2 linked regions of the Duganella zoogloeoides genome follow. The protein of the gene in region 2 interacts with the protein of the main gene of each other region in a pairwise test. Links are inferred from orthologs where the notes say so. Each region holds a gene or a part of one and is shown on either strand. Other genes may lie near its edges. The genes, in order: ybgC and acpP.

Evidence for each region.
Region 1: the proteins of acpP (region 2) and ybgC interact in binary tests that used the Escherichia coli proteins (3 or more experiments, as listed by UniProt). The link is inferred for Duganella zoogloeoides from one-to-one orthologs.

Annotation. Positions count from the first base shown.
Region 1 is NZ_CP140152.1:4,269,156-4,280,872, reverse strand. Bases 6,024-8,905 are described here. They hold ybgC (tol-pal system-associated acyl-CoA thioesterase), read right to left. Parts: upstream 7,731-8,905; coding sequence 7,317-7,730; downstream 6,024-7,316. Other genes in these bases: SR858_RS18895 (SDR family oxidoreductase), read right to left, coding at 7,871-8,620; tolQ (protein TolQ), read right to left, coding at 6,609-7,301; SR858_RS18910 (ExbD/TolR family protein), read right to left, coding at 6,142-6,579; tolA (cell envelope integrity protein TolA), read right to left, coding at 6,024-6,128. Outside these bases: SR858_RS18945 (BRO family protein), read right to left, coding at 1,424-1,996; tol-pal system protein YbgF, read right to left, coding at 2,435-3,190; peptidoglycan-associated lipoprotein Pal, read right to left, coding at 3,297-3,830; Tol-Pal system beta propeller repeat protein TolB, read right to left, coding at 3,865-5,139; more of tolA, read right to left, coding at 5,139-6,023; glyA (serine hydroxymethyltransferase), read left to right, coding at 8,999-10,246; transcriptional regulator NrdR, read left to right, coding at 10,304-10,777; SR858_RS18880 (glycine-rich domain-containing protein), read right to left, coding at 10,967-11,677.
Region 2 is NZ_CP140152.1:3,832,330-3,843,931, reverse strand. What follows is about bases 5,711-8,477. They hold acpP (acyl carrier protein), read left to right. Parts: upstream 5,711-6,857; coding sequence 6,858-7,097; downstream 7,098-8,477. Other genes in these bases: fabF (beta-ketoacyl-ACP synthase II), read left to right, coding at 7,128-8,375; fabG (3-oxoacyl-ACP reductase FabG), read left to right, coding at 5,978-6,724; fabD (ACP S-malonyltransferase), read left to right, coding at 5,711-5,928. In the rest of the region: SR858_RS16930 (EAL and HDOD domain-containing protein), read left to right, coding at 1-184; SR858_RS16925 (SAM-dependent methyltransferase), read right to left, coding at 194-931; SR858_RS16920 (Maf-like protein), read right to left, coding at 946-1,554; SR858_RS16915 (YceD family protein), read left to right, coding at 1,715-2,206; rpmF (50S ribosomal protein L32), read left to right, coding at 2,414-2,596; phosphate acyltransferase PlsX, read left to right, coding at 2,776-3,870; SR858_RS16900 (beta-ketoacyl-ACP synthase III), read left to right, coding at 3,892-4,896; more of fabD, read left to right, coding at 4,987-5,710; SR858_RS16875 (hypothetical protein), read left to right, coding at 8,560-8,988; RNA polymerase sigma factor RpoE, read left to right, coding at 9,061-9,663; SR858_RS16865 (sigma-E factor negative regulatory protein), read left to right, coding at 9,737-10,168; SR858_RS16860 (Do family serine endopeptidase), read left to right, coding at 10,312-11,602. UniProt on the Escherichia coli protein: Carrier of the growing fatty acid chain in fatty acid biosynthesis.

The sequences.
Region 1 (11,717 bases), 440 kb from region 2 along the record:
GGAAGCGGCCCCTTCATTACTTCGACGAAGGCGCGTTAAAGCCGGGGAAAAGCAGGCGCATGAGATAGCCCCCTGATTCCCCGGACACAGCCTATGCGTTATTCTTACGGATAGGAATAGGACTGTGCATATGACTAGGAACAAGCAAACAATCGAAGTGGTGACGGTGAGCGAAGAGCGCCGCAGGCGCTGGTCAGCCGAGGAAAAAGCGGCGCTGGTACGCGAGACATACGAGCCAGGCATGAATGTGTCGTTGGTCGCCCGCAAGCACGGCGTGGGTGCGAGCCAGCTGTTCAATTGGCGCAAACTCGAACGCGAAGGTGCGTTGACGGCGGTCACTGCCGGTGAGTCGGTCGTGCCGGCGAGCGAACTGGCCGCCGCACGCGCTCAGATCGCTCAGCTGCAGCGCATGCTCGGCAAGAAGACGATGGAGGCGGAAATTCTGAAGGAGGCCGTCGAGTTCGCTCGCGAAAAAAAGTGGATTGCGCGCTCGCCCTTGTCGGGCAAGGACGACCAGTGAAGCCGGTTTGTTCTGCCCTTGGCGTAGCGCGCTCGCATATTTCGCAAATGATGATTCGCCCTACCGACTGGGTCGATGGCCGCACCGTACAAACGTTTCATCAACCTGCTGACGCGATCCTGGTCGACGCGGTGCGCGCCGAGATCACTGCATTGCCGACGTATGGATATCGTCGTGCAGGCGCTCTGGTCAACCGCACACGCGCTTTGGTGGGGCTGCAAACGATCAACCATAAACGCTTTTACCGGGTGATGAAAGAGAACCGTCTGCTGCTGGCAAAAGCGCCAAAACGCCCAGTTAGCAGCCGCGTGCACGACGGTGTGGTGTCGGTGGCCGAATCGAACCAACGCTGGTGCTCCGACGGCTTTGAGATCGCTTGCGACAACGGCGAGGTGGTGACGGGCGTCTTCATGAAAGACTGCTGTGATCGTGAGATCATCGCGTGGCGGGCCTGGGGCGAACGTGGCCTGCCTGGCGAGCCGGTGCGCGACATGTTGGTGGAGGCGGTGGAGGCCAGATTTGGGCAGGCCAACGTGGGATCGGCCAAACTGGAATTTTTGAGCGACAACGGCGGTGCCTATCGAGCTCATGAAACGCATGCGCTGGCACGCGCGCTAGGCATCGAGCCGGTGCATACACCGGTGTGCAGCCCGCAATCGAACGGCATGGCCGAGCGCTTTGTGAACACGTTTAAACGGGACTACGTCAGCTTGATGGACCGCAGCACTGCCGAGGTAGTGCTGGCCCAACTGCCAGACGCATTTATGCATTTCAATGAGGTGCATCCGCACTCGTCGTTGAAGTTGAAATCACCTCGCATGTATAGGAGGGAGCTGGCACGCCGGGCTCAGGAAAGCGGCGTTAATTAAGCGACAGGCTGTGTCCGGTTATACGGGGGCAAGATCACTCAGTGATTTCTTCGCTGCGCTGCGTCTGTAGCTCTTGGCGGCGCGTTTGAGCAGCAAAGTATGTTTGAGCAAACGCCACCTGCTTCTTCTTCGAGTCGCCATTTTGAGCAATTAGATAGGCACCATATCGGGTGACGTTAACGTCGCGGATTCGAAGTTCTACGCCGCCTTCGGTATCAACTTTTTCATGGATCTCAGCGAAGTGTTCATTAATCGTGAGGCCGCTTTGATTGCATGCGATGTAGGCGCGCTTTATCACTGGCTCAAAGTGATTCCATGATCCGTAGCCCAGGAGCTCCATTAGGTCGATGGCGCTCCAGTACTCTGTGCCGTCAGGTGTTCTCTGCGCAGCTCCTTCGAAACCTGCCATGACTTGATCTGAGGTGCCAAGGAAGGGTGGCTCGTCCTGTTGCGGTGCCTGGACGGGAACCGCAGCTTTGACCATTTCTGCGGCGGCTTCCGGCGACGTTGGAAAGGGCACCTCACCCGCGAGCATGCGGCGAATGTTCACTAGCGCTGCTCTTGCCGTCTGGCGGCTTGCTGGTACACCGTCATCGTCCGTTGACATGATTCCCCCCTTAATTACAAGACTCGATTTTATACCTCTTCCGTATGGCTAAGCATTGGCCTTGGCCTGTTAATTTTTTGGAATTTTTTTTACTAAGGGGGCGGAGCGCTTCCGGTGCGACCAGAGGGCGACCAGAAACAAAAAAGCCCACGAACCGAAATTCGTGGGCTTCCTTGATAATTCTTGGTAGGCCGTGCGGGATTCGAACCTGCGACCAACGGATTAAAAGTCCGCTGCTCTACCAGCTGAGCTAACGACCCAAGGGTGCTTCGGTGGTAGGCCGTGCGGGATTCGAACCTGCGACCAACGGATTAAAAGTCCGCTGCTCTACCAGCTGAGCTAACGACCCCCGAAGAAGCGAGATTATAGGATGTTTCAGCACATCCTGTCAAATGCCTGCCGGACAATTTATTTGTCCGGCAGCCTCAACGCACGCGCTTACTTGCCGCCGAGGCGCTGCTTGGCCGTCACGGCCGCCTGCGAGTCCGGGAACTGTTTGATCAGGTCCTGCAAGGTCTTCTTGGCCGCCTTGTCTTTCAGCTCGGTCTGGCAGCTGGCGATGTTGAGCATGGCGTCCGGCGCTTTCGGGCTGTCGGCGTAGTTCTTCAGCACCACTTGCTGGGCCGCGATGGCGCTCTTGCAGTCACGCTGGGCGTAGAAAGAGTTGCCGAGCCAGTACTGCGCGTTCGGCGTGTACACGGAAGCAGGGTACTGGCGCACGAAGGCGGCCAGGGCATCGCCGGCGGCCTTGTAGTCGCCGGCCTTGAACTGGGTCATGGCGGCGTCGTAGCTGCGCTCTTCGCTCGGATCGACCTGGGCGGTTTTGCCGTCCACGTTCACTTCGCGCGGCTCGAGCTTGCGCATGCGCGTGTCGAGGTCGGTGTACAGGTCGCGCTGGCGCTTCTGGGCCATCGATACTTCATTGGCCAGCACTTCGATCTGGCCGCGCAGCTTGGCGATCTCCTGAATCGTGTTGTCGTTCTGATTGATCATGTCCAGCGTGCTGGACTTGTCGGACTTGGTTTCGAGGCGGGCGTTGGTTTCGACGCGCAAGGCTTCGACCTTGGCGCGCAGGTCCAGCAGGGCCTTGCGGGCTTCGTCGTCATCGAACAGGCCGGCATGGGCTTGCAGCGGCAGCCAGGTCATCGCAGCGAGCACGGCGGCGGAGACGCCGGATTTGGAGAGTTTCATCATGTCGGGCGCTTTCAACAAATCAAAATGGAAACGGGGCGATGCCTGGACTTGGGAACCAAGTCCGGGTACCGCCCCGTATTATGCCTGTGACCCGGCAAAAGAGAAATTACTTGTAAACGATGTCGGCGCGGCGGTTTTCAGCGCGTGCGGCTTCATCGGTGCCGGCAGCTTTTGGCTTCTCTTTGCCCAGCGACACGGCTTCGATTTGCGAATCGGACACGCCCAGCGTGGTCATGGCTTTACGCACGGCTTCGGCGCGCTTCAGGCCCAGGGCCAGGTTGTACTCGGAGCCGCCGCGGTCATCGGTGTTACCCTGGATCAGGATCTGGCGCGATTTGTTTTTCGCCAGGTAAGCCGAGTGGTTTTCCACCACTGGACGGCCGTCGGCGCGCACGCTGTAGCTGTCATAGTCGAAGTACACGCTGCGGTTGGCCAGCACGCCTTTTGGATCGTCCAGCGGGTCGAGCGACTTGGTTTCAACTGGCGCCACGGTGCGGGTGTCCGCTGGTGCCGTTGCCGGGCCGGTCGCTGGACGCTCTACCACTGGTGGCGGGGTGTTTTCCTTGATCGGGGTCGACGAGCAGGCCGACAGGATCGCTGCCGTGGTCAGGACGAGGGCTAAGCTGCTGATTTGACGCATGAGTTTCTCCTAGTAACGTTAGATTTTGATTGTTTTACTGCATGAACGGACCCCAGGTGGGCTCCTTGATGTTGCCCGCCTGAGTGGTCAGGCGTTGCTTCACACGGCCATCCACCGAGACCACGGCCAGCGACTTGCGGCTGCCTGCCGTCGTGGCGTACATGATGTACTTGCCGTTGGGCGCGAAACTTGGCGACTCGTCGCTGGTCGTATCCGACAGGCGCGTTTCCTGGCCACTGCCCAGGTCCAGCACGTACAGCTGGAAGTTGCCGTCGCGGCGCGAGATGTAGGCCAGGGTCTTGCCGTCCGACGACACGCGCGGGCTGGTGTTGTAGGTGCCGGAGAAGGTCACGCGCTTGGCGTCGCCGCCGCTGGCGCTCATGCGATAAATTTGCGGGCCGCCGCTGCGGTCGCTGGTGAAGTAGATGCTCTGGCCGTCGGCCGACCATTGTGGCTCGGTATCGATGCCGCCGTTGCTGGTGACGCGGCGCAGGTTGCTGCCGTCGGCGTTTACCGTGTAGATCTCGTAGTTGCCGTCACGCGACAGCGCCACGGCCAGCTTGTTGCCGTCCGGCGCCCAGGCTGGCGCCGAGTTATTGCCTTTTTCATTGGCCACCACGGTGCGGGCGCGGGTGATCAGGTTCTGGATATAGACGACCGGCTTTTTCTGCTCGAACGACACGTACGCGACCTTGGTGCCGTCCGGCGACCACGACGGCGAAATGATCGGCTCGTTGGAACGCAGCGCCAGTTGCTCGCCTTCGCCATCGGCGTCGGCAACCATCAGCATATTGCTGCGGCCTTCCTGTTTTACATACGAAATGCGGGTGGAAAAAGCACCGCGCACGCCGGTCAGCTTGAAGAACACATCGTCGGCGATCAGGTGCGCGGACAGGCGCGTGAACTGGGCGGTCACAGCCTTGTCCAGGTTGGAGATCTGCGATTGCTTGACGGTGTCGTACAGTTTATAGCGCACGTCGTAGCGGCCATCGGCCATGGCGTTGACGGTGCCGACCACCAGCGCATCGGCGCCCTTGGCTTTCCAGCCGCTGTAATCCACGTTGTTGACGTCGCTGATCACACCGGCATCGATGATTTTAAACGCGCCGCTGCGTTCGAGGTCGGCCTTGATAATGGCGGAGACCATGTGCGGGGCCACGCCTTCGTTGGCAAAGCCGGCCACGGCGACGGGGATCTGGTTGCTGCCGGCGCCCGAAATTTCGATGCGCATCTGCGCCTGGGCGCTGCCCATGGTGGCCGCGATGGTCAGGCCGGCGTAGAGAATGATGTGTTTAAATTTGGTTTGCATTAGTGCATATCCTTCATGTTGAAGTTCAGTTCCAGTTCGCGCTCTACCGTACCATCTTTTTTCTTCGGGAGCGGTGACGATTTGGCAATTGCGTTCTCGATCGCACTGTCGTACGCAGGCGAGGCGCTGCCCTTGATCTTGCGAACGCCAATAATTTCACCGGTTGGCAACTGGGTGATCTTGTAGGTTGCCGTCAGCGTATCGTCTGTGCCGCCATAGACCAGGTTGTTCTTGACCTTGGTACGGATCGCTGCCGAGTAACCGCCATCAACCTTGCCGCCAGTCGATTGCGCAGCCGTCCCGGTGGCACCCTTGGCGGCCGAACCGGTAATCCGGCTCATTTCCGCAGCAAACGCCTTATCCTTGGCGGCCTTGTCAGCCTTGTCCGCCTTTTCCTTGGCCAGTTTCTCTGCGGCGGCCTTTTTCTTGGCTTGCTCGGCGGCGAGTTTCTTCTCTTTCTCTTCCTGTTCTTTTTCTTCCTCTTCCCGGGCTTTTTGCTCGGCAAGTTTTTTCTGCTCAGCCTTCTTCTTGGCGTCGAGCTTGGCCTGCTTCTCGTCCGCCTCTTTCTTCAGCTGGGCTTCCTTGAGTTCCCTGGCCTCGGCGATCTTCTTCTCTTCCTCGAGCTTTTTCTTCTTTTCCTTCAGGCGTTCGAGGGCGATGTCGGGTGCTTTGGGCGCAGGTGGCACTTCCACCGGCGGTGGTGGTGGAGCTTTGACCACGGGCGGCGGCACGGGTTCAGGCTCCGGCGCCGGAGTCGGTTCTGGATCAGGTTCCGGTTGGGGTTCCGGCGGGGCGGCGGGGGCGGCGTCCTGCACCGTCATGTCCCAGATTTCTGCCTGGACTTCGGTCGGTTCGGTGTTCTGCCAGCTCACGCCCACCCACAGGAACAGCAACAGCACCGCGTGCACCGATACGGCAAGTATCGTTGCGCGCCAGCCGTTGTGTTGTCGCGGCACCTTGTACGGGCCGCCTGCGGTAGGGGGATTCATCTATTCAACGTTCTTATTGAGTGGCCAAACCCACGCGGGTAATGCCCATTTTTTTCGCTTCCGAGATCAGCTGGATCACGTCGTCGTACTTGCTTTCCTTGTCGCCCGAGATCAGCACCGGGTAGTCGGGATGCTCGTCGTGCAAGGTGCGCAGCTTTTTCACCAGCGCGTCGCGGCTCGGCGCCGTTTCCGGCGCGTCCGCATCCTTGCCCTTGACGCCGATCGACAGCGCGCCGTTGGGCTTGATGACGATCTGCACGTAGTCGCTGGGCGGCTTGGTCGATTTTTCCGCGTGCGGCAAGTCCACCACCGAGGCGTCGTTGGCCGACGGCATGACCATGAAAATGATCAGCAGGCACAACATCACGTCGATGTACGGCACGACGTTGATTTCGGACTTGAGCTTGCGGCCACGGCCGCCGCGCATGCTGCTGTTAAAAGAAGAACCCATGATCGCTCTGCCTTATCAAATGCCCGCGCTTAGCGCGACTGGCGTTGCAGGATGTTGGAGAACTCTTCGACAAAGCTCTCGAAGCGGATCGCCAGGCGATCGATATCGTGCGAGAAGCGGTTGTAGGCCACCACCGCAGGAATCGCCGCGAACAGGCCGATGGCGGTAGCGATCAGCGCTTCGGCAATGCCGGGCGCGACCGCTGCCAGCGTGGCTTGCTGCACATTGGCCAGACCGCGGAACGCGTTCATGATGCCCCACACGGTACCGAGCAGGCCGATGTACGGCGACACCGAACCGACCGAGGCCAGGAAGGCCAGGTGCGATTCCAGTACATCCATTTCGCGCTGGAAGGCAGCGCGCATGGCGCGGCGGGCGCCGTCCAGGATGGCGCCGTGGTCCATGGTTTCACGGCTGGCGGCGTAGGCGGCCTTGCTCTTGATGAATTCGCCCATGCCGGCTTCGAAGATGCGGGCCAGCGGGCCGCTGCCAGCGCGGTCCTTGCCAGCATTCTGGTGCAGCGCGTGCAGGTTGCCGCCGGCCCAGAAGGTTTTTTCGAATTCCACGGTCTGGCGGCGCGCGGAACGCACTGCGAACAGCTTGCTGAAGATGTAGGTCCAGCTGACCAGCGAGATAATGAGCAACAACGCCATGATCAACTGCACGATCAGGTGGGCATTGGTGATGAGGGAGATGAAAGAGAGGTCTTGGGTGACGTTCATTGTTTATCAGTCTGATCAGTCGGAGATTACGTAGTGACGCATTTTTTCGGCCACGGCGGATGGTATGGCGCGCAAGCGCATGGTGGTATCGACGCAGGCGATGGTCACCTGGGCCGAATTCAACAATTGCTCGCCACACCATGCTTGCTGCTGGAATGCAACCGATGCACGGCCTAGTTTTTGGATGCTAAGAGTTAATTTTATTACGTCGTCAAGCTTTGCAGGCGCATGATACTCCGAGGTCACACTTTTGACGACGAACAACACGTCATGTTCCTGCTGCAATGCGCGCTGGTTCACATTGAGGTGGCGCAGCCATTCGGTACGGGCCCGCTCGAAGAATTTCAGGTAGTTGGCGTAATAGACGATCCCGCCGGCGTCGGTGTCTTCGTAATAGACCCGGACATTCCAGTCGAACTGTGCTGGCATGTTGTGTTGATTGCAAATAAGATTGAGCAACATTCTACGCGAATTTATTGCTCTGGTTGAAGGAAGGACGGGCCAATTGCGTCCTTCCCCTGCAAAATTCAGCGAAATTTAAGTTTTACTGTCCATTCGCCGCGCCGCGCTTACAGCGTGCGCTTGATGTTGAGCGGGCCATAACCCTGGCAGGTCGGCATCATCTCGATGCGGTTGATATTGATATGCGCGGGTAGGGTGGCGATCCAGTACGCGGTGTTGGCGATATCGTCGGCGGTCAGCGGCGTGGTGCCTTCGTAGACCTTGGCGGCAGCCTCGTCGTTGCCCTTCATGCGCACGTTGGAAAACTCGGTACCGCCGCACAGGCCCGGCGCCAGGTTGGTGGCGCGCACGCCCGTGCCCACCAGGTCGGCACGCAGGTTGAGCGTGAACTGCTCGACGAAGGCCTTGGTCGCCCCATACACGTTGCCGCCCGGATAAGGCGTATCGCCGGCGACCGAGCCGATATTGATGATCGTGCCGCTGCCGCGCTTGACCATGTCCGGCAGGATGGCGCGCGTCATCGCAACCAGACCGCTGATATTGGTGGCGATCATGGTGTCCCAGTCTTCCAGCGACGATTCGTGCGCTGGCGTCACGCCCAGTGCCAGGCCGGCGTTGTTAACCAGTACGTCGATCTGGCGCCAGGCTTCCGGCAAACCAGCCAGCACGGACGCGATCGACGCACGGTCGGTCACATCGAGCACGACCGGCAGGGTGGCGTCGCCCAGTTCGGCGGCCAGGGCCTGCAGGCGGTCGGCGCGGCGGCCGGCGATCAGGACTTTATGGCCGTTTTGAACGAAGATGCGGGCCATGGCAGCGCCGAAGCCGGCGGAGGCGCCAGTGATGAAGACGATCATGAGGGTTCCTAGAGTGAGTGACAGGGTGGCAAAATTGTAGCTGAAATGCCCAATGTCGCCCGGCGATGCCGCAAAATGCCGATGTTGCAAATTAGATCAGCCCGCCTTTCGCGCAAATTTGCTCAAATCTGGCGCATAAATTACAATCCGGGTTCCATTACGTCTCACGTAACTGGCGAAAAGCTGCGGGCAGCCCCAAAATGGTGCGCTGGTCCGTCGGCGAAAGATGGACATCCATCGGGAAACGTGAGATTTCAACAGCCGTTCGCCTGGGCAGCCCATCGATGGAATGCACGAAAGAGGCTGCCTGTCCGCTTTGGCTTCCCTCATTCGATCCAACCTGCCAGCAACAACGTTACTCATTATTGGAGTTTTTTCATGTTCGCAAAAGATCACACCCTCGCCAGCGTTGACCCGGAACTGTTCGGCGCCATCCAGAACGAAAACACCCGCCAGCACGACCACATCGAACTGATCGCTTCCGAGAACTACACCTCGCCAGCCGTCATGGAAGCCCAAGGCTCCCAGCTGACCAATAAATACGCCGAAGGCTACCCAGGCAAGCGCTACTACGGTGGCTGCGAATACGTGGACGTCGTCGAGCAACTGGCGATCGACCGCGTCAAGCAGCTGTTCGGCGCGGAAGCGGCCAACGTGCAGCCGAACTCCGGCTCGCAGGCAAACCAGGGCGTGTTCTTCGCCGTCCTGAAACCAGGCGACACCATCATGGGCATGTCGCTGGCCGAAGGCGGCCACCTGACCCACGGCATGCCATTGAACATGTCCGGCAAATGGTTCAACGTGGTGTCGTACGGCCTGACCGCTGAAGAAGACATCGACTACGACGCGATGGAAGCGCTGGCCAAGGAACACAAGCCGAAGCTGATCATCGCCGGCGCGTCGGCCTTCTCGAAAAAGATCGACTTTGAGCGTTTTGCAGCCGTTGCCAAGGCAGTGGGCGCTTACTTCATGGTCGATATGGCCCACTACGCAGGCCTGATCGCTGCAGGCCTGTACCCGAACCCGGTGCCGCACGCCGACTTCGTCACCTCGACCACGCACAAATCGTTGCGCGGCCCGCGCGGCGGCATCATCCTGATGAAGGCCGAGCACGAGAAAATCATCAACTCGGCCATCTTCCCCGGCATCCAGGGCGGCCCGCTGATGCACGTCATCGCCGGCAAGGCAGTGGCTTTCAAGGAAGCGCTGACGCCTGAATTCAAGGCTTACCAGCAACAAGTGGTGATCAACGCCGACGTGCTGGCCAAGACCCTGATCAAGCGCGGCCTGCGTATCGTCTCCGGCGGCACCGAGTCGCACGTGATGCTGGTGGACCTGCGTCCGAAGAACCTGACCGGCAAGGAAGCCGAAGCGATCCTGGGCACCGCCCACATCACCACCAACAAGAACGGCATCCCGAACGATCCGCAGAAGCCGTTCGTGACCTCGGGCATCCGCCTCGGTTCGCCAGCGATGACCACCCGTGGTTTCAAGGAAGCCGAAGCGGAAGAAGTGGGCAACCTGATCGCCGACGTGCTGGACAACCCGCACGACGCCGCCACCATCGAGCGTGTCAAAGCTGCTGTTAAAGTGTTGGCCGACAAGTACCCGGTCTACGCCAAGTAATCCCCTGGCGCGCCGGCGGTCACCACCGGCGCGCCGTTTCAATATTCAGTGGCTCATATGAAATGTCCGTTCTGCCAGCATGACGATACCCAGGTTCTCGATACGCGTGTATCCGAGGAAGGGGATGCCATCCGCCGTCGCCGTCGCTGCACGAAATGTGATAAACGATTTACCACGTACGAGCGCATCGAGCTGGTGATGCCGGCCGTGGTCAAGAAGAACGGCAGCCGTACCGAATACTCGGCGGAAAAATTGCGTGGCAGCCTGTCGCTGGCCTTGCGCAAACGCCCCGTGGCGGCGCCCGCCGTCGATGCGGCGGTCTCGTCCATCAAAGAAAAACTGCTCACCAGCGGCCTGCGCGAAGTCGATACCGGCTACATCGGCGAACTGGTCATGCAGGAATTGCAGTGCCTCGATACCGTGGCCTACATCCGTTTTGCTTCCGTCTACAAAAACTTCGAAGACCTGGCCGAGTTCCAGAATGCGATTGCGGAAGTGGGTGAGGAAAGCAAGCCGCGCAAGACCGAGTAGGGGCCTGACCGGTCCTCCTTTGCTGTGTTGCAGCTCCTGCTGTACCTTCGTACCATCTTCGTCGCTGCTGCTCGCGCGAAAGCTTGCGTCAGGCGCGCCTGGTCGCTGCAATCTCCGCCACCGCAGTCACTGCTATTCCCGCCGCTGTCGCCATCGCTGTCACTGCTGTCGCGGTTGTGTCGGGCGCGCCTAGTCGCCGCCACCACCGCATCCTCCGCCACCGCAGCCGCCGCTGTCGCCACCGCCATCGCTGTCGCCACCGCCATCGCTACTGTCGCCACTCCCGGTGCCTGAGCCGCTGTCGCCACCGCCGAGGTGGGCACCGCAGTAAGTATCGCCGCCACCACCATCGCCTTGACCGCCCTTGCGCGCGACGCCGTCGCAATCGGGCACGTACACGAAGCCGTTCGGGATGGCCAGCTTGCTGTCCAGCGCAAACAGCAACGGCAGCCGCGACGGATGGCGCGGATCGATATTTTCTTCGGCGCAGGCCAGGCGCCAGGTGCGCCGGATGCCGTCGTTGCCACGGTGGCGCTGGTCAAGCGCGATGGCCGGAGTGTGGTGCAGGGTGCCGCCGAATGCCTTGCGGCAAAACTGTTCGTAAGCCCGGGTGTAGAGGATGAATTCGTGCCACAGGTCGTCCACTACCTGCGACGGCATCGACACAAACTGCCCGCCGCTTTTCAGGTGGACCAGGAAGAACTGGCGCAGTCCCTGTGCCACCAGGTGGCAATCCTTGGGCGTCAGTTGCGGATGATGAACACGCAGTGCTTCGAACAATCCTTTCGGCAGCAGAAACTCGCGGATGGTGGCCTCGCGCCGGGTGCGGCGCTGGCGCTGCCAGACGAAGCCACCACCGCCAGCCAGGCAGGTACCAGCAAAGACAAGGAGAAAACTCATAATTGGCCCCGATCACATGGTGGCCCATGATTGCTTAAAA
Region 2 (11,602 bases):
GGCGCTGCTGGAGCGGGCGGGGGACTACGGCGTGCTGCTGAGCCTGATCGAGAATATCGAGCGCGGGCGCGATGCGGTGGCGCTGGGGCAGATGCTGGAGCAGATTGCCGTCAGGCCGGCCGAGCTGTATGCGATACAGCTGGCGGCGATCGAGTGGGTGACGGAATACTCGCGCGGGTTTTAATAAAAGACCTTACTGTCCCAACAACAAAAACACCGTCGGCTTCTTGTGAAAATCGGGCGCCTTGCCGCCAGCCAGCTGGCTCTTCCACTGCGCCCCGGTCTGGGTGCGTATGGTTTCCGTCGCCAGACTCAAATCGGTGGCCACGCAAATCAGCGTGCCTGGCGCACAGGCGCCGACCAAGGCTTCCAGCATGGCCGTGTTGCGATACGGCGTTTCGATAAACAGCTGGGTTTGCTTTTCCTTGCGTGAACGGGTTTCCAGTTCCTTGATGCGGGCGCTGCGCTGGGCCGCATCGGTGGGCAGGTAGCCGTTGAAGGCGAAGCTTTGGCCGTTCAGGCCGCTTGCCATTACTGCCAGCAACAACGACGATGGGCCCACAAGCGGCCGTACCGGGATGCCGTGCTGATGCGCGAGGCGCACGAGATCGGCGCCGGGGTCGGCCACGGCCGGCACGCCTGCTTCCGACACCAGCCCGCCATCGCGACCGGCCAGCAACGGCGCCAGCAAGCCGGCCAGCGCTGCCGGCGGCGTATTCACGTTCAGTTCGGAAATGGTGATTTCCTGCAGCGGCTTGCTCAACGGATGGCTGGCATTGACCAGCTTGAGGAAGGCGCGCGCGGTCTTGGCGTTCTCGGCCACAAAATAATCGAGCTGCGACGTGATGCGCTGGACCTGTTCAGGCAGCACGGAGGCGAGCGCTTCGGTCTCGCCCAGGGTATTTGGAATCAAAAATAAGGTGCCGGGCATGAATAACTCATCAACTATCTAAAAAAGGAAATACCAAGATTGCGCAGCATGCCTGTCAGGGCGATCAAAGGCAAGCCGGTGAGGGCGGTGGGGTCGGTGCTGTCGATCCGTTCCAGGATGGCAATGCCGAGCCCCTCGTTCTTGGCGCTGCCGGCGCAGTCGTACGGCTGCTCGATCCGCAGGTAGGCGTCGAGCTCGGCATCGGGCAGGTCGCGGAAGGTCACGCGGGTCTGGATGTCGGCCAGCTGGGCGGCGCTGTCGGGGTGCTCGGCGCGGCCATCCCACACGCACAGCGCGGTGTGGAAGACCACTTCGCGCCCGCGCATTTTTTGCAACTGCGCCAGCGCGTTGGCATGGTTGCCGGGCTTGCCGATCTGTTCGTCGTCGAGCGTGGCCACCTGGTCGGAGCCGATCACGACGCTGCCCGGTAGTTTGGCGGCCACGGCAGCAGCTTTTTCGCGCGCCAGGCGCAGCGCGGTGGCGCTCGGCGTCTCGCCGGGCAGGGGGCTTTCGTCGATATCGGGCACGGCCACGTCGAACGGCAAGTGCAAGCGCGACAACAGCTCCTTGCGGTAGGCGGAGCTCGATGCCAGCACCAGGCGTAACGGTAAACTTGATGTCATAGGGGGGAATGTTATATGCTCTGTCGCCGGCGTTCGCTGATGCGCGCCGGACACATTAAAAACCGTAAAAATGCTCAAACAGCGTGTTAAGTCATACAGCTTTTGACTTGCGGGTGAAAACCCTGCTATTATCGCAGGTTTTCCGGGGAATTTTTCTGTAATGAATGCTACGGTCATCGACGCTTTTGATTTTTGTCGTCACAATGGCAGCGAACACGGCGTAACGCCTGTTGCTCAAATGACCCGTCTGGCCAAGGACTGCGCTGACGCGTCCGGCGAGATTACCTGGAAGGTAGAAGGCGGCGCCGGCAAGATGGGCTACCCGCAGTTGACCCTGTCGGTTGCCGGCACGGTGCAACTGGTCTGCCAGCGGTGCCTGACACCTTATGCCCACACCCTCGACTCGTCGACCGTGCTGGTGCTTGGTAAGGATGATCAGGAAGCCGACGAAATCGAAGAAATTATTGCTGACGAATCGATCGATGTGATCGTCGGCACCCGCAGCATGCTGGTGATGGACCTGGTGGAAGATGAAGCGTTGCTGGCCTTGCCGCAATCGCCGCGCCACGCAGTCTGCCCTGACGCATCACTGCTCGATAAGGCGAAAAGCGCCAAGATCTCGCCCTTCGAAGCACTCAAGGGCCTGAAATAAGTCGGCACCGGTAAGCCGCAAATCCGAACAAGCTGTAGTAAAGAACGTGTCATGCGCGTGCAGTAATCGAGTATTGGCAAGTTGTAGTAAAAGTAGTACCCGCATTTAACGTCGCCGGGCTGTATTGCCGGCGGGATACTCGATTCGCATGTATTTGCTGATCGATTGTGTTAAAATTTTAGAACTTATGTATTAGGAGTCATTAACATGGCAGTTCAACAGAACAAGAAGTCCCCTTCGAAGCGCGGTATGCACCGTTCGCACGATTTCCTGGTTGCTCCACAACTGGGTATCGAGCCAACCACCGGCGAAACCCACCTGCGTCACCACATCAGCCCTAACGGCTTCTACCGTGGTCGTAAAGTCCTGAAAACCAAAAACGACGAGTAATCGACGCTTTTGCTGGACACGGAAACAGGCGGTGCTGAGTTATTGAGCATCGCTTTTTCTTTTTTCATCGGCTGCAAACCACTTTTGCACACCGTCATGTTGATACGCCGGCCGTTACTGGTCCGCAGCTTGCCGCAGCTCGCCCCGGAAGGGCTGGAGCGTGGTACTGAACCCAAACAATGACAATCAAAATTTCTATCGACTGCATGGGCGGAGATCACGGTCCATCGGTCACCATTCCCGCAGCAATCTCCTTCGTCAACCGCGAACAAGACGCCGAGCTGATCCTGATCGGACTCGAAGACGTCCTGCGCGCCGAACTGAAAAAGCATCACGCCGACACCCATCCGCGCCTGTCCATCGTCCACGCTTCCGAGCAGGTGACCATGGACGACCCGCTGGAAGTTGCGTTGCGCCGAAAAAAAGATTCGTCGATGCGCGTGGCGATCGAGCAGGTCAAATCCGGCAAGGCCCAGGCCGCTGTCTCGGCCGGCAATACCGGCGCCCTGATGGCAGTGGCCCGCTACGTACTGAAAACCATGAGCGGCGTCGATCGCCCGGCGATCTGCTCGATCATGCCGAACCAGAAGAACGGCCCGACCTACATGCTCGACCTGGGCGCCAACGTCGATTGCGAACCGCATCACCTGCACCAGTTCGCCATCATGGGTTCGGTGCTGGTCTCGGCCATGGAAAACATCGAACGCCCGACCATCGGCCTGCTTAACGTCGGTACCGAGGACATCAAGGGCAACGAAGTGGTCAAGGCCACCGGCAAGCTGCTGCAGATCGACCACGAACGCGGCGCGCTGAACTTCTTCGGCAACGTTGAAGGCAATGACATCTTCAAGGGCACCACCGACCTGGTGGTGTGCGACGGCTTTACCGGCAACGTCACGCTCAAGGCAGTGGAGGGCGTGGCCCGCTTCTTTGCCGACACCGTCAAGACCGAATTCAAGCGTACGCCGCTGACCATCCTCAGCGCCTTGCTGGGCCGCGGCGCGCTCACTGCCATCAAGAACCGCCTGTCGCCGTCGCGCTATAACGGCGCCAGCCTGCTCGGTTTGCGCGGCCTGGTGTTCAAAAGCCATGGTGGCGCCGACGCATATTCCTTTGAGTGGGCGATCAAGCGGGCGTATGATGCAGCCAAAAATGACGTGTTGCCGCACATTTCGACCCTGATCGCCGAGCTGATGCCGCGCAACACTGAAACGCCTGAGGCGGCTGCCGCACCTGCAGCCGCCCCCAGTGCCGCCGGCGTCGTTGCTGGCTAACTATCGAGTGGAATAGACGGCATGACCTTGTATAGCAAAATTATCGGCACCGGCAGCTACTTGCCGGCGCAACGTGTGACCAACCAGGACCTGGCCCAGCAGCTGGCCGCCAAGGGCATCGAAACTTCCGACGAGTGGATCGTATCGCGCAGCGGCATTTCGGCGCGCCACTTTGCCGCCGCCGACGAAAAATCGTCGGACCTGGCGGCCAACGCTGCCAAAAAGGCGCTGGAAATGGCGCGCCTGGCGCCCAACGATATCGACCTGATCATCGTTGCCAGCTCCACCCCCGACTTCTTTGGCAGCTTCCCCAGCACCGCCTGCATCGTCCAGCAAAAACTCGGCATCACCAACAATGGCGCGGCCGTCGATGTGCAGGCTGTCTGCAGCGGCTTCGTGTATGCGCTGTCCACGGCCGATGCGTTCATCCGTGCCGGCGTGCACAAGAACGTGCTGGTGATCGGCGCCGAAGTGTTTTCGCGCATTCTCAATTTTAACGACCGCACCACCTGCGTGCTGTTCGGCGACGGCGCCGGCGCCGTGGTGGTGACCGGTTCGGACGAGCCTGGCATCCTGGCCACCGCGCTGCACGCGGACGGCAGCCACTCGGGCATCCTGTGCATGCCCAACTCGTTCAGCGGCGCCACCGCCGGCGAAGCCTACCTGTACATGGACGGTCCGGCGGTGTTCAAGCTGGCCGTCTCGGTACTGGAAAAGGTCGCGCACGAAGCGTTAAACAAGGCTGGCATGTCGGCTGACCAGATCGACTGGCTGGTGCCGCACCAGGCCAATATCCGCATCATGAACGGCACCGCCAAGAAGATGGGCCTGCCGCTGGACAAAATGGTGGTGACCGTCGATCAGCATGGCAATACGTCGGCTGCCTCGATCCCGCTGGCGCTGGACGCTGCCGTGCGCGACGGCCGCATCAAGAACGGCCACAACGTCATGATGGAAGGTGTTGGCGGCGGCTTTACCTGGGGCGCGGTACTGGCCACCATGAGCGGCTTGCCGGATACGCTGTAAGCGGCGACTTGTTGCGCCAGAATTAGAGTTAGAGTTCTAACGGCTATACTTCAGGCCGACAAGAATTGATTCCCTTCGAATGGATGACGTATGACTAAATTTGCATTTGTATTCCCGGGCCAGGGCTCGCAGGCGATCGCCATGCTGGACGGTTTTGCCGGCAACCCGGTGGTGGCAGAAACCATCGCCGAAGCGTCAGGCGCGCTGGGCTTTGACCTCGGCAAGCTGATTGCCGAAGGTCCGAAAGAAGAGCTGGACCTCACCACCAACACCCAGCCGGTGATGCTCACCGCTGCCGTGGCCGTGTACCGCGCATGGATCGCCGCAGGCGGCCCGGCGCCAACCATCGTTGCCGGCCACAGCCTGGGCGAATACTCGGCGCTGGTCGCTGCCGGCGTGATCGCGTTCAAGGACGCCGTGCCGCTGGTGCGCTTCCGTGCGCAAGCGATGCAGGAAGCCGTACCGGTCGGACTCGGCACCATGGCTGTCGTGCTCGGTTTGTCGGACGACGACGTGCGCGCCGCCTGCGCCGAAGCCACCGCTGCCGTGTCGGACTCGGTGGTGGAAGCGGTCAACTTCAACGCGCCGGCGCAAGTCGTGATCGCCGGCCATACTGCTGCGGTCGAGCGCGCCTGCGATATCGCCAAGGCCAAGGGCGCCAAGCGCGCCATGAAGTTGCCGGTCTCGGCGCCGTTCCACTCGTCGCTGCTGAAACCTGCATCGGATCGCCTGCGCGACTACCTGGCCGACCTGACCTTCGCCGCACCGCAAATCCCGCTGATCAATAACGTCGATGTGGCTGTGCTGAACGACGTCGATGCAATCAAGGATGCGCTGGTACGCCAGGCTGCCGCACCGGTGCGCTGGGTGGAAACCATGCAGCAGGTTGCTGCACAAGGCATTACTCAGGTGATCGAATGCGGTCCCGGCAAGGTGCTGATGGGCTTGACCAAGCGCATCGATGCGACGCTGGTAGGCGACGCCATCACCGACCAGGCGTCGCTGGAGCGCATCTTGACCTCGCTCAAGTAAGACTGCGGCGCAGAGTACTATCGTTTAGCACTAACTAGTTAGGACACACATGAATTTAGCAAATCAAGTGGCGCTGGTGACCGGCGCTTCGCGCGGCATCGGCAAGGCCATCGCCCAGGAGCTGGCGCGCCAGGGTGCGCGCGTGATCGGCACCGCCACCACCGAAGCGGGCGCGGAAGCGATTTCAGCTTACCTGGCTGAAATCAATGCCGAGGCCGGTAAAGGCCTGGTCCTGAACGTGACCGACGCCGAGCGCTGCGCGGCCGTCATCGACGAAATTACCAAGACGTACGGCGCGGTCGCCATCCTGGTCAACAATGCCGGCATCACCCAGGATAACCTGGCCATGCGCATGAAGGACGACGAGTGGGACAGCGTGATCGCCACCAACCTGTCCGCCGTCGGCCGCCTGTCGCGCGCCGTCTTGCGCGGCATGATGAAGGCCAAGGCTGGCCGCATCATCAACATCACGTCGGTGGTGGCCTCGTCCGGCAACCCGGGCCAGATGAATTACGCTGCCGCCAAGGCTGGCGTGGAGGGCATGGGCCGCGCGCTGGCGCGTGAAATCGGCAGCCGCAACATCACCGTCAACAGCGTGGCGCCGGGCTTTATCGATACCGACATGACCAAGTCGCTGGGCGACGACCAGCACGCTGCATTGCTCACCCAGATCCCGTTGGGCCGCCTGGGCAAACCTGAAGATATCGCTGCTGCGGTCGCCTTTTTGGCCTCGCCGCAAGCGGCTTACATTACCGGCACCACGCTGCACGTGAATGGCGGTATGTATATGAACTGATGGGATTTCCCATCTTTTACCAGCGATTTCGGTGCACTTATGGGGAAACTCGTAGCAAACACCGAAATTAGTTTTTCAGTGCGCAAACCTGATAAAATGCGCGCTTTCCGTAACAAACAAATGGAGCCATAACATGTCGGATATCGAACAACGCGTTAAGAAAATCGTCGCAGAACAACTGGGCGTCGCAGAAGCGGACATCAAGATCGAATCCTCGTTCGTTGACGATCTGGGCGCTGACTCCCTGGACACCGTGGAACTGGTGATGGCCCTGGAAGACGAGTTCGAAATGGAAATCCCTGACGAACAAGCAGAAAAGATCACCACCGTGCAACAAGCCATCGACTACGCCACCGCGCACGTCAAGGCGTAATTGCCGCCCGATCGACTTTAGGAGAATCGCTTGAGAGGTTCTAAAAACCGTCGTGTTGTCATTACCGGCCTGGGCGCCGTTACCCCGATTGGCAACAATGTTGCCGATACCTGGGCAGCGGCACTCGAGGGCAAATCCGGCATTGCCACCATCACCAAGTTTGACGCACAAGCTTTCAGTACCCGTTTTGCCGGTGAAGTCAAAGGCTTCAATATCGAGGACTACATCTCGGCCAAGGAAGCGCGCCACATGGATACGTTTATCCATTACGGCATGGCGGCCGGCATCCAGGCGGTGCAGGATTCGGGTATCGAAGTGACCGACGCCAATGCCGATCGTATCGGTGTGATCATCGGTTCCGGCATCGGCGGTCTGCCGATGATCGAAGAGCAGAAGGAAGACTACGACAAGCGCGGTCCGCGCCGTATTTCGCCCTTCTTCGTGCCTGCCTCGATTATCAATATGATTTCGGGCAACCTGTCGATCAAGTACGGCATGCGCGGTCCTAATCTGTCGATCGTCACCGCTTGTACCACCGGCCTGCATTGCATTGGCGCTGCCGCTCGCATGATCGAGTATGGCGATGCCGACGTGATGATCGCCGGTGGCGCCGAGTCGACCGTTTCGCCGCTGGGTCTCGGTGGCTTTGCTTCGGCAAAAGCCCTGTCCGCGCGCAACGACGACCCGGCCACCGCATCCCGTCCATGGGATACGGACCGCGACGGCTTCGTGCTGGGCGAAGGCGCCGGCGTGATGGTCGTGGAAGAGTACGAACACGCCAAGGCACGCGGTGCCAAGATTTACGCCGAGCTGGTCGGCTTCGGCATGAGCGCCGATGCTTACCACATGACGTCGCCCCTGGAAGACGGTAGCGGTGGCAGCAAGTCGGCGCAAGCCGCGCTTGCCAACGCCGGCCTCAACCCGGACCAGGTGCAGTACGTGAATGCGCACGGCACCTCGACGCCGCAAGGCGACGTGGCCGAAGTGCAGGGCATCAAGCGCACGTTCGGCGACCACGCCAAAAAGCTGGTGGTCAATTCGACCAAGTCGATGACCGGCCACTTGCTCGGCGGCGCCGGCGGCCTGGAAGCAGTGTTTACGGTATTGGCGGTGCACCACCAGGTGTCGCCACCGACCATTAACATCTTCAACCAGGATCCGTCGTGCGATCTGGACTTCTGCGCCAATGTCGCCCGCGACATGAAGATCGAGTATGCAGTGAAAAACTCGTTCGGCTTCGGCGGAACCAACGGCAGCCTTGTCTTCGGCAAGATCTAGGTAGTAAAAAAGTTTAACTTTATGTTGAACTAAAACCGCGCCCGCCATGTCAAAGCATGGTGGGCGAGGATTCGGCGCTGGCATTCGCCAGCGCCTGAATTGCCCGGCCCCGCGCCGGCGCATCCAGTTTTATCGCTCCCCATCCGTGTAGATTTTTTGTGTTGTCTCTATCCGTGCTGCAGTCATGTCGATCGCGGTGTCCGTCATCGTTCGTCCCTCGCCTGGTTTGCGCTTGTTGCACGCCGGGTTGTGCTGTTGCGTGCTGGCGTCCGCCGCTGCCTGTCCCGGCGTGCTGGCGCCGCTGGCGTGCGTGGTGGCCGCTATCTGTGGCTATGTCTGCGGGCAACCATGCGGTATTGCAATGGCGGTTGATATAACCGCAGTCGGGCAATTCCGCACTGCGCTATACCAACATGCGGGAACGCCGCTGCGCCTGCTTGATGGATCGACCGTGTGGCGCGGTTTGCTGCTGCTGCGCTTGGGTGGTGCGGATGGCAGCGTGCGGTCGGTGCTGGTGTTGCCCGATTGCGTAAGCGGGGCGGAGTTGCGCGCGTTGACGCTGGCCTGTCGGGCCGCCGCCGCGCGCAGCGAAATAAATGCGCCAACACTGTGAACTTCTTGCAGCGGGCTAACTCTATAGCATAAAGGGTTGCGGCGACGTTGCAGGCCACCGAGGAATTCCGGAGTGACGACAGAACGTGAGTGTGACCAGATGCTGGTCGACCGGGTCCGGGCCGGCGACAAGCAGGCGTTTGACATGTTGGTGGCCAAATATCAGCGCCGCCTCATGCGCCTGCTGTCGCGTATCGTGCACGACCCGGTGGAAGCCGAAGACGTGGTACAAGAGACGTTTATCAAGGCCTATCGCGCGTTGCGGCATTTTCGTGGCGACTCGGCTTTTTATACGTGGTTGTATCGCATAGGAATTAACACGGCCAAGAATTTTTTGACGACGCAGGGCAGGCGCACGCCCACGTCGACGGAAACCGACGCCGAACATGCCGAGGGTTTTTCAGATGGCGATAATTTGCGCGACATCAATACGCCGGAATCCATGCTGGCCAGCAAGCAAATTGCCCAGACCGTCAACGCGGCCATGGACGCCTTGCCACTCGATTTACGGACTGCGATCGCCTTGCGCGAAATAGAAGGGCTCAGCTACGAAGAGATTTCCGATATCATGGCTTGCCCCATCGGCACGGTCCGCAGCCGTATCTTCCGTGCCCGAGAAGTCATCGCTGAAAAGTTAAAGCCTCTGCTCGATATGCCGGTTGACAAGCGCTGGTAAGGCAGGAATGATGGCATTGGCGCCCGGCAATTTGTCGGCCGTGGTGGCAATGTATTGACAGGCGGAGCAAGCGATGGATACCCATAAAAGACTGCACGAAAACATTTCGGCGCTGGCGGATGGCGAGCTGGCGCAGAGCGAGCAGGAACTTGCCTTCGCGGCGCTGGAAACCACCGAGGGCAGGGCGGCGTGGCAGGCCTATCACCTGGTCGGCGACGTGCTGCGCGACAGCGCTCAAGGCGCGCTCAGCAATGGGTTCCGCGCGGCGCTGGCGGCGCGCCTCGACAACGAGCCTGCGCACGAGCTCTCGCCGCTTGCGCCAGGCGCCACCGACCCTGCTGCGCCACCGTTTGCCGCATCGGCCAACGGCGCTGCTGCCGCCCATGCCAGCAACGCCGCCAATACCGCTACTGCCGCCGCTGCAAATACGCTCGCCACCAGCGCTGCCGCCGGCGCCACGTCCCACGGCCAGGATGCCTCCAGCGCCGACGTAATCTTCCCTTAAGCCGTTTTATTTCTTCCTGCTCGTATAATTACCCGGTGTGCCGCGTGCGGGACTTTTATCCCGCCCTGTGCTAGCCTCATGGCGCGCGCCTCGCACCGCGACGCGTGCTGCCTGCATTCCAGAACCTTTAGAGAACGATCTCCATGAAAAATAATTTGAAAAATAATTTATCTGTCGGCAGTAAAACTCTCTCCGCGCTGCTGGTCAGCGCAAGCGTTTGGATGTCGCCCGCCGTACTGGGCATGAGTCCGGCAGTTGCCGCCGCGCCGGTCACCGGCGCCGTGATGGGCTTGCCCGACTTTGCCGACCTGGTTGACCGCGTTGGCCCCGCCGTGGTCAATATCCGCACCACCGAGCTGGTCAAGCCGGGCGGTCGTGGCGAAGTCGGCGAAGACGAAATGGCCGAATTCATGCGCCGCTTCTTCGGCGGCGCCATGCCGGTGCCACCGCAAGGGCAGGGCCGCAAAACACCGCGCCGCACCCCGGTACCTGAAGAAGCAGTGCCGCGCGGCGTCGGCTCCGGCTTCATCCTGTCGGCCGACGGCTACGTGATGACCAATGCCCACGTGGTCGATGGCGCCGACGAGGTGTTCGTCACGCTGACCGACAAGCGCGAATTCAAGGCCAAGGTACTGGGCGCGGACGCCCGCACCGACGTGGCCGTGCTGAAAATCGAAGGTGAAAAACTGCCATTCCTGTTGATGGGCGACTCCGACAAGATCCGCGTGGGAGAGTGGGTGATCGCCATCGGCTCGCCGTTCAACCTGGAGAACACCGTCACCGCCGGCATCATCTCGGCCAAGCAGCGCGATACCGGCGACTACCTGGCGCTGATTCAAAGCGACGTGGCCGTCAACCCCGGCAACTCGGGTGGCCCGCTGATCAATATGCGCGGCGAAGTCATCGGCATCAATTCCCAGATCGCCACCCTGTCCGGCGCGTATAACGGCATTTCGTTCGCGGTGCCGATCGACGAGGCGATCCGCGTGTCCGAGCAGCTCAAGAAGAGCGGCAAGGTCACCCGCGGCCGCATCGGCGTGCAGATTTCCGAGGTGAACAAGGAAGTGGCCGAGTCGCTGGGCCTGAAAAATGCCCAAGGTGCCGGTGTGGCCATGGTGGAGCCCGACGGTCCTGCCGACAAGGCCGGAATCAAGCCGGGTGACATCATTCTGAAATTTAATGGCACGGCGATTGCCCGCTCGTCGGACCTGCCGCGCGTGGTCGGCGGCACGGCGATTGGCAGCAAGGCGACCATTACCGTGTGGCGCAAGGGCCAGCAACTGGACTTGCCGGTCAACGTGGTGGAAATGGATGCCGACAAGACCGGCAAGGGCGCAACCGGCAAGGGTAAGGGCGGCAAAGCCGAGCCGGAGCAGGCCAAGTCCAACGCGCTGGGCCTGATCGTTACCGACCTGCCGGCCGACAAGCGCAAGG